One region of the Maritalea sp. genome, then DNA from elsewhere that is predicted to be linked to it. Evidence: predicted binding sites of a transcription regulator. Region 1 holds the regulator's gene; each other region holds the start of a gene.
What was found. Region 1 encodes PhoB, which activates phosphate uptake and scavenging genes when phosphate is short. Its sites were predicted from a motif close to TGTCATNNANCTGTCAT; they were not measured.
Positions count from the first base shown of each region.

Region 2: ACSHWX_RS10855 (bifunctional 2',3'-cyclic-nucleotide 2'-phosphodiesterase/3'-nucleotidase) is a predicted target of PhoB. The motif match lies at 1,616-1,632, and genes of this name have one in related genera.
Region 3: ACSHWX_RS04415 (PhnD/SsuA/transferrin family substrate-binding protein) is a predicted target of PhoB. The motif match lies at 1,713-1,729, and genes of this name have one in related genera.
Region 4: ACSHWX_RS06485 (esterase-like activity of phytase family protein) is a predicted target of PhoB. The motif match lies at 1,536-1,552, and genes of this name have one in related genera.

Region 1 covers NZ_JBPOEU010000006.1:12,356-15,493, reverse strand. Annotated here, with positions in the region: gene ACSHWX_RS04505 (hypothetical protein) at 1-594, shown strand, start outside; gene ACSHWX_RS04500 (MarR family winged helix-turn-helix transcriptional regulator) at 713-1,180, shown strand; gene ACSHWX_RS04495 (hypothetical protein) at 1,173-1,400, shown strand; gene phoB (phosphate regulon transcriptional regulator PhoB) at 1,455-2,156, opposite strand; gene phoU (phosphate signaling complex protein PhoU) at 2,210-2,914, opposite strand; gene pstB (phosphate ABC transporter ATP-binding protein PstB) at 2,938-3,138, opposite strand, start outside.
Region 2 covers NZ_JBPOEU010000015.1:45,573-48,710, reverse strand. Annotated here, with positions in the region: gene carA (glutamine-hydrolyzing carbamoyl-phosphate synthase small subunit) at 1-368, shown strand, start outside; gene ypfJ (KPN_02809 family neutral zinc metallopeptidase) at 575-1,483, opposite strand; gene ACSHWX_RS10855 (bifunctional 2',3'-cyclic-nucleotide 2'-phosphodiesterase/3'-nucleotidase) at 1,883-3,138, shown strand, end outside.
Region 3 covers NZ_JBPOEU010000005.1:167,563-170,700, reverse strand. Annotated here, with positions in the region: partial or broken gene ACSHWX_RS04425 (transposase) at 6-266, opposite strand; gene ACSHWX_RS04420 (alpha-D-ribose 1-methylphosphonate 5-triphosphate diphosphatase) at 448-1,629, opposite strand; gene ACSHWX_RS04415 (PhnD/SsuA/transferrin family substrate-binding protein) at 1,803-2,660, shown strand; gene ACSHWX_RS04410 (phosphonate ABC transporter ATP-binding protein) at 2,691-3,138, shown strand, end outside.
Region 4 covers NZ_JBPOEU010000008.1:107,818-110,955, reverse strand. Annotated here, with positions in the region: gene ACSHWX_RS06485 (esterase-like activity of phytase family protein) at 1-1,481, opposite strand, end outside; gene ACSHWX_RS06480 (ATP-dependent helicase) at 1,643-3,138, shown strand, end outside.

The DNA.
Region 1 (3,138 bases):
AAACCCATCCAATTTTGGCAACTGTTTTCAGTTCTTGGCCAAAGCGCAATTGTAAATATTGTCGAGAACTTTTACGAACGCGTGTTTGCAGATGAGGATTGGTTTACATCCGTTTTTGCGCGGGTCGGTGGCATCAACCATCACATCAACACCCAAGCTGCAATGTGGATCGACGTGATGGGCGGCGGACCATATTATCATGGTGCGGAATTTCGGCTCAGCTTTCATCACACTCACAACGCCATTCAATTGATGAACGACAAAGGGGCACGGCGTTGGTCGCAGCTCATGCTGGAAACATTAAATAGTTCAACAGATCAGATGACCGACGACCCGCGTGTTAGGCTGAGCGTCAACACGTTTCTCGCCCATTTTATGCGTAAATATTCTGAGGAATTCAACTTCAAAAATCAAAGCTTTTTCGGAGAAACAAATCCCCCCTTCAAGCAGAAAATGAACTTCCTGAAGATGTCTCAAGGCGACGTAGAAGCATTGACAGAAGACGAACTCAGAGAGGCTCTGTTCGAAAACGGTGTCGATGTGTCAAAGTATGTTGATAAATCCGCCCTTGTCAGCAAAGCGCTTATGATCTGACTTAACAACAAGGCCGCCCATTGGACGGCTTTTTTGGTTGTCTGGGTATCGACTATGTCTGCCGAAGAAAAAACACTTCGGGATTTACGAAATAGTTTTCGTCGCATACCGTTGGGTCATGACAGACCATAAATCTCAAGCTTTTGCCAAAGAGTTCGAACTACTTTATCGCGAAATCTATGCCCGTTCAGTTCGGCGCGTACGTGATAAACGTCATCGGCTATCACCCACAACCGTTGGCTTCTTAAGCCACCTGGCGATGACCGGCCCTATGACACTTTCTGAGTTATCAGTACATTTTGACCGTGCTCAGTCAACTCTTAGCGAGATGGTCGAGCATCTCTGCGCAAAAGCCTATATCGAAAGGCAAAGAGAACCTAATGACGGCCGCAGATTTCTGATTTGGCTGACAAAGGAGGGGCAGCTCGCGTTACGGGAGGCCCAAACTGTTCTCGACTTAAATCAGCTAGCATCCGCTGGCGAACTGCTTTCTCAAAAAGACCAAACTGCGCTGATCAGCTTACTAGGCGCATTGCACTCAAATCTTTCCAAGCAATCTAACAATGAGGAACCAAACAATGGATGAGAAATGCCAAAGTTGCGGAATGCCGATGGAAACAGGGATATATTGCCAGCATTGTGTCGATGAGGACGGCCAGTTACAAGACTTTGACACACGTTTCGAGCGCATGGTTGGCTGGCAGGTCAACAAAGGAAGCCCTCGCGCTCAAGCAGAAGCCGAGACACTTGAATATATGGCGACAATGCCAGCTTGGGCAGATCACCCTCGTGTTAAACAATCTTGAATTTCAAAACCCCGGCGCTGCTTATTTTTTGGGCAGCGCGATGCCCCCAGTCCATTATGCAGACGTGGCAAACTTTTCGTCAAATGAATAACCAGCACCGCGTACTGTGCGAATGGGGTCTTTGGATTTTCCGCGATTGATTGCTTTGCGCAAACGGCCCACATGCACATCAACGGTGCGTTCATCAACATATACGTCATGCCCCCAAACGCCATCCAACAGTTGCTCGCGACTATATACGCGGCCAGGGCTTTGCATGAGATATTCAAGCAAACGATATTCGGTTGGGCCAAGATGTACTTCTTTGCCCAACCGACGAACCCTATGAGTTTCGCGATCTAGCTCAATATCGCCAGACTTCAAGCTATTGGACATAAGGGTGGGGTTCGCGCGACGCAAATGAGCTTTCACCCGGGCCAGCAATTCGGGAACCGAAAATGGCTTCACGACATAATCGTCTGCGCCAGTTGCAAGACCACGCACACGCTCTTCTTCTTCACCACGCGCCGTCATCATAATGATGGGCACCCGGGACGTTTCTTCGTGCGAACGCCAACGCCGGCACAATTCAATTCCAGACAGCCCTGGCAACATCCAATCCAACAGGATCAAATCTGGCAGTTCTTCTTGCAATTGCAAGGTCGCCTCATCGCCACTTTCAACTGCGGCAACACGGTAGCCTTCTGCTTCCAAATTATAGCGAAGCATAACCGCTAGGTCGGCCTCGTCCTCAACGATTAAAATGAAGGGAGCCATAATCGATATTCCATTTAGAATTGAAGCAAGCCTTAGAACAACGCTCTAAAACGCTAATTCAGCTGCACTTTGCCAGATTCAACATCGTAATAGAGGTTTTCGCCGGTCTTGAGATAATAGGCGGCCTCCGCGATATTGGTGGCATGATCACCGGCGCGTTCGAGGTTTTTGGCACAAAACAAAAGGTGCGCACAGTCTGTAATGTTGCGCGGATCTTCCATCATATAGGTCAAAAATTCCCGGAATAGAGAGACATACAAAGCGTCCACTTCGTCGTCGCGGCGGCAAACATCCAGCGCAATTTCGGCATCTCGCGTTGTAAAGCTATCGATGGAGCGCTTAATTTGGCTCAATGTCAGGTCCGACATGTGCCGGATGCCATTGTAAAGCTGCTTGGAAATGCGTTGGCTATCAATATGTTTTACGCGACGGGCCAAGTTTTTCGCGATATCCCCTACCCGCTCCAAATCAGTTGCAACATGAATTGCAGAAACGATATGACGCAAATCTCCAGCCATAGGCTGTCGGCGAGCGATCATTGAAACCGCTTTCTCATCGATATAGCGCTGCATATCATCAACGGCTTTATCGCCCTTTGATGTTTGTTTTGCTAGATCGTGGTCGACCCGGATTAGCGCTTGAGTTGCATTCGAAATCGCAACTTCTACCATGCCGCCCATTTCAGAAATCGCACGGGTCAGTTCTGTAAGCTCTTCTTCGTAAGAAGATACAATATGTTCGTTCGTTGCGTTGGCCATTTTCTTGCCCTTTCGCCGCTAATTTAACCGATCCGACCCGTGATATAATCTTGGGTTTTCTTATGATGCGGATTTGTAAAAATCTGCTCCGTCGGACCTTCCTCGATCAATTTTCCGAGGTGAAAAAATGCTGTTTTTTGACTCACCCGCGCAGCTTGCTGCATAGAGTGGGTCACAATTACGATGGTAAAGTTTTCACGCAACTCGTCGATCAATTCTTCAAT
Region 2 (3,138 bases), on a different contig from region 1:
CAAGCGACAAGCCAATTTTCGGTATTTGTTTGGGACACCAATTGCTCGCCTTGGCACTTGGCGGCAAAACCGTCAAAATGCACCAAGGTCATCACGGCGCTAATCACCCGGTGAAGGATTTGACGACAGATAAAGTTGAAATCACATCCATGAACCATGGGTTTGCAGTAGATGCAGACAGTTTGCCTACCGGCATCACACAGACCCACATTTCACTGTTTGACCAATCAAACTGTGGACTAACGGTCGATGGCAAGCCGATTTTTTCTGTGCAATATCACCCAGAAGCATCACCCGGCCCACACGACAGCCACTATCTGTTCAAACGCTTTTTGGACAATGTGCGCGGTGTAACAGCCGACGCATAAGCCAGGCTGAGATTTGATGTGGGACGAAGGTTGCTAAACCAAGCCTTCACTCCATTTTTGTGGCGGCGCTTAGAGATAAGGCTCAGCACGAGGCAGTCCTCAGCAACAAGTATGCGCCTAACTTCACAAAGACATCTTCTTCGTCAAGTTCAGGCCATATAAGCAAAAACTATAGTCCAACTTCAATTGTTCCGACGCGATCAACGCTAAAACGTGTCGCACTGGCCAACATTACCCGACTTGTATCCCCGTTCGAACCACTCTTGTCGTTGAGCGGACGTACCATGGTTGAAATTCTTGGGCACCACAAAACCTTGGCTACGCATCTGGATGGCATCATCACCAATTTGCTCGGCGGCGTTCAGCGCTTCGGCAATATCACCGCGCTCCAATAAATTCTGCTCACCCACATAGTTCGCCCAAACACCGGCATAACAATCCGCCTGTAATTCGACACGAACTGAATAGGCATTGGCTTCTTCCTTGCTCATGCCACGTCGTTTTTGATTGAACTCAGGCAACACACCCGTCAATTGCTGAACATGGTGTCCAACTTCGTGAGCAAGCACGTAGGCCTGAGCGAAATCGCCCCCTGCCCCAAATTGCTGCCGGAGCTGATCGTAAAAGCTCAGATCAAGATAAATCTTTTGGTCACCGGGACAATAAAATGGCCCAGTTTGCGCGCTAGCTGTGCCACAAGGTGAACTGGTTGAACCAGAAAATACCACCAACGTTGGTGGCTGATATTGCAATTCATTTTGCCTAAAAACCTGCGTCCAAAGATTTTCGGTTTCGTTCAAATTAACGGCGACAAAATCAAACAATTCATCTTTGCCAGCGTCAGGCAAGGGCCGGTTGTCAGAAGGTCGAGAACTGGTTGTCCCGCCGCCAGTTGAAATGGACCCATCCAATAGGCTCATTGGATTGATACCCAGCGCCAAGGAAATCAACACGACAATGACAATCATCACCAAGCTGCCCGCGCCGCCTTTTCCCGCACGGCTGCGTGGCATCGGGATACGCACACGATTGCCACCTGAGCGCCCGGATGAGCGGGAACGGTTTCCACGTCGATCTTCGATATTTGAACTTCTATCGCGTCCTTGCCACTTCACCGTATGCGTCCTTTGAATTGCCTTCGTTCTACATGAACTCAATTAGCGTGAAAATCTGCGCTGAGCAAGTAAATGGGCAATGCAATGCGCAAGTGTTCAAGCCTGCCACCAACTCAGTCCAACAAATAACTGAGTCACAAAACTGTCGTTTTCTCGCCTTCAAATTGAAACAATTTCAGCCTATCGCTGCACTATTCCATTAAAGGTTAGAACAATGCCCACGAATAGTATTTTACCAAATGGTCGAATTATGACACATTGGCCCTGTCGTGTTTTTACTCAGCGACCAACAGGTGGTGAAATGCTCATAACAGCATTCGAAACATCGGAAATATCCGCCCCACCAATAAGTGCGCCAACTCAACCGCACAGATTTCAAACCACCCAGCGGAGGACAAAATGTCACTTCTAAATTCTATTTCACGCCGTTCATTTTTGGCAGGCTCTGCCAGTGCAGGCGCGTTAATCGCGATGCACCCATTTGCAGCAATGGCCAGCAATTCTCAGGCCCATTTGCGCCTGATGGAAACAACAGATATTCACGTTGCTATTCATCCTTATGATTATTACGCAGATCGTCCAAACGACACGATGGGTTTGGCGCGCACAGCCACTCTAATTGACAATGTTCGCGCAGAAGCCACCAACTCAATGCTCGTTGATAATGGTGACCTGATACAAGGCAACCCGATGGGTGACTACGTCGCTTACGAACGCGGTTTTAAAGACGGTGACCTGCACCCAATGATCGCGGCGATGAATACGTTGGGTTACGACATTGCTACGGTTGGCAACCACGAATTTAATTACGGACTGAGCTTCCTCGATAAAGCCCTTTCTGGCGCGTCATTCCCATTTGTCAGTGCAAACATTGTTATGGGCACCGTGTTGGGCGCGGACCCGACAAAAGACAAAACACTTTTCCCTCCATTCCAAATTCTTGAAAAAGAAGTTGTTGATGGCGCTGGCAATAAACGCCCAATTAAGATCGGCTTCATTGGTTTCGTACCACCGCAAATTATGGTCTGGGATTTCCAGCACCTTAACGGCAAAGTCACCACACGGGACATCGTTCAAACCGCAGAAGCCTATGTACCTTTGATGAAAGAACAAGGCGCTGATTTGATCGTTGCCCTTTCTCACTCTGGAATTAGTGGTGAACCACAAACCGAAATGATGGGCAATGCATCGCTGCATCTGGCTGGCGTTGAAGGCATCGATGTTGTGTTCACCGGTCACCACCATAATGTGTTCCCAAGCTCTCAGTATGATGGCATCGAAGGTGTTGATTCTGAAAAAGGCACTTTGCAAGGCAAGCCTGCTGTAATGGCTGGCTTCTGGGGTTCACATATGGGTCTTATCGATTTGCTGATCGAGCATGACGGCAACGCGTGGAAAATCATTTCCCACACATCAGAAGCCCGTCCGATCTCTGAGCGAATTGAACGCAAGGTAAATCCCTTGGTTGAGAGCGACGCAGCCGTTCTGGCTTCGGTGCAAAAAACCCATGATGAAACACTTCAATATGTGCGTACAGCCGTTGGCCAAACCGATGCCAAATTGCATTCGTACTTCGCGCTCGTCGCTGATGACCCATCCGTGCAAGTCGTCTCGCAAGCTCAAATGTGGTACACCGAGCAAATGATGCGCGGCAC
Region 3 (3,138 bases), on a different contig from region 1:
TTGATGACGGACAGTCGTACTTCTTCGCAAAGCTGCCGCTCGGATCGAATGCCCATACAATAGCCAACAAGCAATATACGGATCATCAGTTCAGGATCAACAGATGGTCGGCCAGTTGAACTGTAAAACGACCCAAGGTGCTGGCGAATATCAGCGAGATCAACAAACCGATCAATCGAGCGCAACATATGATCTGCTGGAACATGTTACACAAGGCAAAACTCGTAAAACAGCGCCGACTGTGCTTCTTGTCTTGGACCCATCATCAATTCAATCCCCCAATTCACTACAGAAATTGAATAAGCCTTCCGAGCTCAAAGCAATAAGTGTTTTTCAACAGAATGGGCCCATTGCGGCCATTCGCCAAATGGCTCCCCAAAGTCCACACGAGGCTCTCTTGATCGGCGGAAGAGCCCCGTACAAATTGGGATCACCACAATTGTTAAGCTACTCAATCAAAAGCAACGCGTCATCCGCTAGTGACACCAGTTTACCACCGCAAATTGTGGCGACAGGTTTGGGAACTGTACCATGAGCATCGACGAGTAAGATGTCTGCTCGCTTTCCATTGTCCAAGGTGCCTCGGTCGGCGAGCCCCATTGCTTTAGCGGGGTTTTTACTGATCAGCGCCCATGCGTCGCCAAGCGAGATATCGTTCTCAGCGACCAATTTAAATGCCGCTTGTAACAATGAAGGATAGTGGTAGTCCGATGCCAAGATACTGCATAAACCGTTTTTGATCATTTCAGTGGCGTTCAGTGCCCCGTTATGACTTCCACCGCGCACAACGTTTGGTGCCCCAAATACAGTGTGCTCGCCTGCCTCCTTAGCTTCATTTAAAGCCTCCATTGTCATTGGGAATTCTGCGACCTTCCCGCCAAGCGATCGGTAAAATGTTCGATCCTGTTTGGTTACATCATCATGAGAAAGAATGGCGGTGTTTTGCTCGCGAGCCACTAGTGCCAGCCTTTCAACCGCGCGGGGAACCTCTTCCTTTTTTGCGGCGACCTCGTAAACTCTAGCAACATAGTCTTCGGGCGAGAGATTGCACCGCGCGGCCCACCCGGCGAGTTTTTCTTTGTTGCCCGCCTCCACGCGCTTTATTGTGGATGTCGTATGATCGTTAAATGCGAGAGCTGGAGTCGGTTGTTCACACAACCACCCTTCAACATCTGCAACGGCGTTAAGCGCAAAAGTCTCCCAACGGAGCTGAGCGCGATGATCAACTGAAAACCCTGCTCGCATTGACTTGATGGCCGTCATAAACTGTCGAGCGTTGTTAAGAGAACGCAATCCTGGTTCCCACGAAATGGTCAATCCATGGAAAGCGGTGGTGATACCATTGGACGCTAGCTGTAAATCTGTATCTTGCATGGCCAGTTGCAGATCAAAACTTACACCTGAGCGGGGCATGATCTGGCGTTCAAACGCATCACCATGGACGTCGACAATGCCGGGCAAAACATAAAGGTCTGTTGCATCAAGAATTAGACCGTTAGCAGCATCGGCACAATCCGATGATGCGATAAATCCGTTGTCGACAAAGACATCGTGTTTCGCCAATTGACCGTTTTGCAAGACATTGCCGTTTTTGACGATGATGGGCCGCATTTTCTTACTATTTTTCATTTGATCACGTTCATGTTTGGTGCGGCCAACGTTTTGAATTTCGCCGCGTGTGGAACACTCGCAATCCAGATCGCATTGTTAATTGTCATTCGGATGACATATCTCTGTTCTTTTTCTGAGACAATAAATTGCTATCCCCCCGACATCGAAGAAAAACATTCAGGGAGATAGATATGTTTCGTTCATTGGTTGCGGGCGCGTTGCTCGCGGTAACGTCAAATGTTGCATTCGCAGCGGACATCACATTTGCAGTTACAGACGTTGAAGGACTTGAGCAGCTTCAACAAGAGTTTGGTGCTGTTGAAGCAGCATTGGAAAAATCTACTGGTTTCGATATCGAATTGATCCCCGTGAGCTCACGTACTGCGGCTGTAGAAGCGATGAATTCTGGTCAAGTGAATTTCGTTTTGACAGGTCCGGCAGAATATGTGGTGATGAAAGAGCTCACCGACGCGCAGATCGTTGTGGCGTGGCAACGCCCCGACTATTTTGGCCAAATCGTTGTGCTTGCTGAAGGCGAGATTGCCACAGCGCAAGACCTTAAAGGCAAGATTGTTTCATTTGGTTCTGTTGGTTCGACATCTCAACAGCTTGGGCCAGCTCAAGCCCTTGCAGATTTGGGTCTTCAGTATGGCACGGACTATGACGCGCAAATCATCCAGCGAAATGTTGCCATTGAAGCGCTTATTCGCGGTGATATTGCAGCGATCGGCATGAATTTTGGACATTTGCATAAAGCACGCGAAGCATATCCTGAGGTAGCGTTTAAAGTGGTTGCACGTGGCCCAGATTTGCCAAACGACATTTTGGTCGCTTCTGCAGACGTTGACGCAGAGGTCTTAGAAAAAGTGAAAAAAGCATTCGTTGAAGACGGCGCTGCGATTATGGAAGCGGTACTCAAAGGCGAAGATAACGACAAGTACGCCGGTGGATTCTTCCTCCCCTCAGTAAATGACGCTGATTATGATTACGTCCGTTCAATGTACGGGACAATTGGTGTCGACGGCTTTTCAAACTTTGTTGGCGACTAACATGCATCGTCCAAACTTTGGGAAAACGCTATGTCGATAATGGACATATATGAAAATTCAGCTGGGCGCGAACGTATCGCGCCCGGCCCTTATCTTAAGCGTCATCAGGATGTTGGTGAGACTGCGCTGATTTCGGCGCAAAATCTTTCGAAGCGATACGGGAACTCGAGCGATATCTTTTCTAACCTCAATGTTCAGATATCTTCGGGGGAGACTGTAGCGCTTATCGGGTCAAACGGCGCGGGAAAGTCGACGTTGTTGAAATGCTTAATCGGACTTCTACCGCACAGTGCAGGCAGCGTTTCCGTTTTTGACGAAACATTTACTTCAGCTCCAAACGCGGCTCAAGCCCGCAAAATCCGCAGCGAAATAGGCTTTGTGTTTCAAAAACATTGTCTTGTTTCCCGGGCGACTGCTTTGACAAACGTAGTGCATGGATTGCTTGGCCGCCAAGGCAGTTGGCGCGGCTGGCATCAAA
Region 4 (3,138 bases), on a different contig from region 1:
CGTTTGGTGATTTTTGCAGGTTTTGACGTCGCATCAATTTCGTAAATTGAAGGCTGCGCACGCAAGAAACTATCGTTGACGGCATAAAGTTTGCCAGCCACATCAGCATCAGCAACCAGACCCGACAGCGCTACCCAACCGATTGGCCGATGCTCATCCGCCATGTCCGACATGATTTGTGGATAGGCCGCTGGTGCATCCTGCAATTCATAAATCATGACGTGGGAGCGAACACCACCATCTTCAATCAAATCGACTTCGTTTGCTGAAACGAAAAGATTGCGAGAAGGAATAGTCAACGCGCCTTCTGGTCCAATACCAGATGGCAAAAGTTGAACGAACTCAGGCGCCGCACCTGTGTCTTTGTAAACACCAACCATTGAAGCACGTTCCAAAAGAACGAAGAAATACATGTCGTCGCCGAATTTCCCTGTTGCCAAACCCTCAGGTTCAACACCTTTATTGCCGGAGCGTTTTTCTGGGTAATGACCAGCTCGAGCGGCCAAAACTTCCAAAGAAGTATTGGATTCAAAAGCAACAGAGCCATCTTTATTGTAGATGGTGAAGCTACGCGATCCGCCTTTATAGTCACCTTCATTGGCGCCAACAAAACGATTATCATCCAACCATTTCACCGCATCTGGCTCGCGCAAACGCGCAGCTTGAGCACCATCGAATGTAAAAGCACGTTCTTCATCAATGTCGATATATTCAAGATCTACAGAACCGGCAGAGAAATGATTTTTAACTTCACCCGTTTTGCCATCAATGATCGCGTAGTGGTTGTTTTCCTGCATGGAAACAACGATTTCATTTTGCGAATTGAAGTCAACAAACTCAGCTTCAGGATCGGTCCCACCAATCTCAGCAAGGCCCGTAAGATCAACAACCTTCATGCTATCGCAGTTAGCCATGCCACTTTCGATATCAAAGATTGTCACCATGCCAGCTGGCAATTGAGGAAGTTCGCCGTCATTTAGGTCTTCGTCACGCTCATTTTCAATCGCAACCGCGACCAGTGAGCCATCTTTTGAAACCGCAACACTGTCCGGCTGACCACCAAGATCGCAACTCGCAACAACGGTTTTGCTTGCGATGTCGATAATTGCCAAATTGCCTGACGGCGCGACATAGCTCTCAGATGTATTGACACCAACAAATGCTATACCTGCAGCAATAGAAACGGAAGTTGGTTCACCTCCAAGTGCCATAAAACCAGCAGGTTTTGGCGCTTTGGGATCAGCTATGTCGACAAATCCAAGTCCGCCCAAAGGGCTGTCGGAATAAACCAAGGTCATGCCGTCTTCTGTCGCGGCAATAATTTCAGACGAAGATTCACTTTTGGCGTCCATGTCAGCTGGAATGTTGCTGGCAACTGGAAAACTTGCGATTCGGTTGAAATGTGGGGCAGCAGCAGCACTAAGGGCTGTAAAACTAACAGCGCTAAATGCAATTGCACCCAAAATGTGAGCGGATTTCATGTTAAGCGGTTCCTGAGTTGTGGGTTAAACCGCGACTTCGATTAGTCGCCCATTACAACAGCGATATGACAATTCGGCATGCACCTCCGCATATACAAATATATGCAGGTGGCATATAAAGAACAAAACAAGATTCGAGCGCACGTAATGATTGCAAGACTATGAGTCCAAGACCTGGCAAAGCACCGAGCTCACAACCTGGCCCCATTACGTCCCAATTTGGCGGCGGTGCGCCCCGGTATCTTGAAGGCCTAAATGCCGAGCAACAAGACGCCGTTGAATCGATTGATGGCGCCCTACTCGTTCTGGCTGGTGCAGGAACGGGTAAGACCCGCGTTCTGACCACCCGCATCGCGCACATTCTTGCAACACGCAGAGCCCGTGGCCATGAAATTCTGGCGGTGACTTTTACCAACAAAGCCGCCCGCGAGATGAAAGAACGGATTGCTAAATTTGTAGGCGGCTCCGTAGAAGGGATGCCGTGGCTTGGCACATTCCACTCAATCGGTGCGAAAATCTTAAGACGTCACGCCGAACTCGTTGGTCTGAAATCAGATTTCACCATTCTTGATACTGACGATCAAATTCGACTGCTCAAGCAATTGCTGCAAGCTGAAAATATCGACGAAAAGCGATGGCCCGCCCGCCAACTCGCTCATATGATCGACGGCTGGAAGAATAAAGGACTGCAACCCAAGCAGTTGGACATGTCAGATGCCGGTGCTTTTGCTGATGGCAAAGGTGCGAAACTATATGCTGCCTATCAAGCACGGCTGAAAACGCTGAACGCTGCGGATTTCGGCGATCTGCTTCTGGAATGTATCCGCGTTTTAAAAGACAATCCCGGCGTCCTCCAAGAATACCACAAGCGTTTCAAATATATGCTGGTGGACGAGTATCAAGATACAAACGTTGCCCAATATTTGTGGCTTCGGTTGCTTGCGCAAGGCAACTCAAATGTATGTGTTGTGGGCGATGATGACCAGTCGATTTATGGCTGGCGCGGTGCCGAGGTCGATAATATTTTGCGCTTCGAAAAAGACTTCCCGGGCGCCAAAGTCATCCGACTTGAACGCAATTACCGATCCACGTCAAAAATTTTACGCGCTGCCTCTCACTTGATATCGCACAATGAAGATCGGTTGGGCAAAACATTGCAAACCGATGTCGGTGAAGAAGGTGAACCCGTTTCCGTCACGTCTGTTTGGGATTCGGAAGAAGAAGCCCGCACCATCGGCGAAGAAATTGAACAATTCCAGCGCCAAGGCCACAAGCTCAACTCAATGGCAATTTTGGTTCGGGCATCGTTTCAAATGCGCGAGTTTGAAGAGCGGTTTATCAAGCTTGGTTTGAACTATCGCGTAATCGGTGGTCCGCGCTTTTATGAACGCAAAGAAATTCGCGACGCTCTCGCCTATTTGCGTGCGACAACGCAACAAGCCGATGATTTGGCATTTGAGCGTATCGTCAATTTGCCAAAACGTGGATTAGGCGGCGCGACCATCCGCATATTGCACGACGCCGCCAGAGCCGCCAATATTCCGCTGATCCAAGCCACACGCGATTTGATCGAAACCGACGAGCTTAAACCTAAGCAGCGATCCACTTTGCGTATGTTGATTTCCCAGTTTGATGATTGGGCATCGCGGTTACAAAA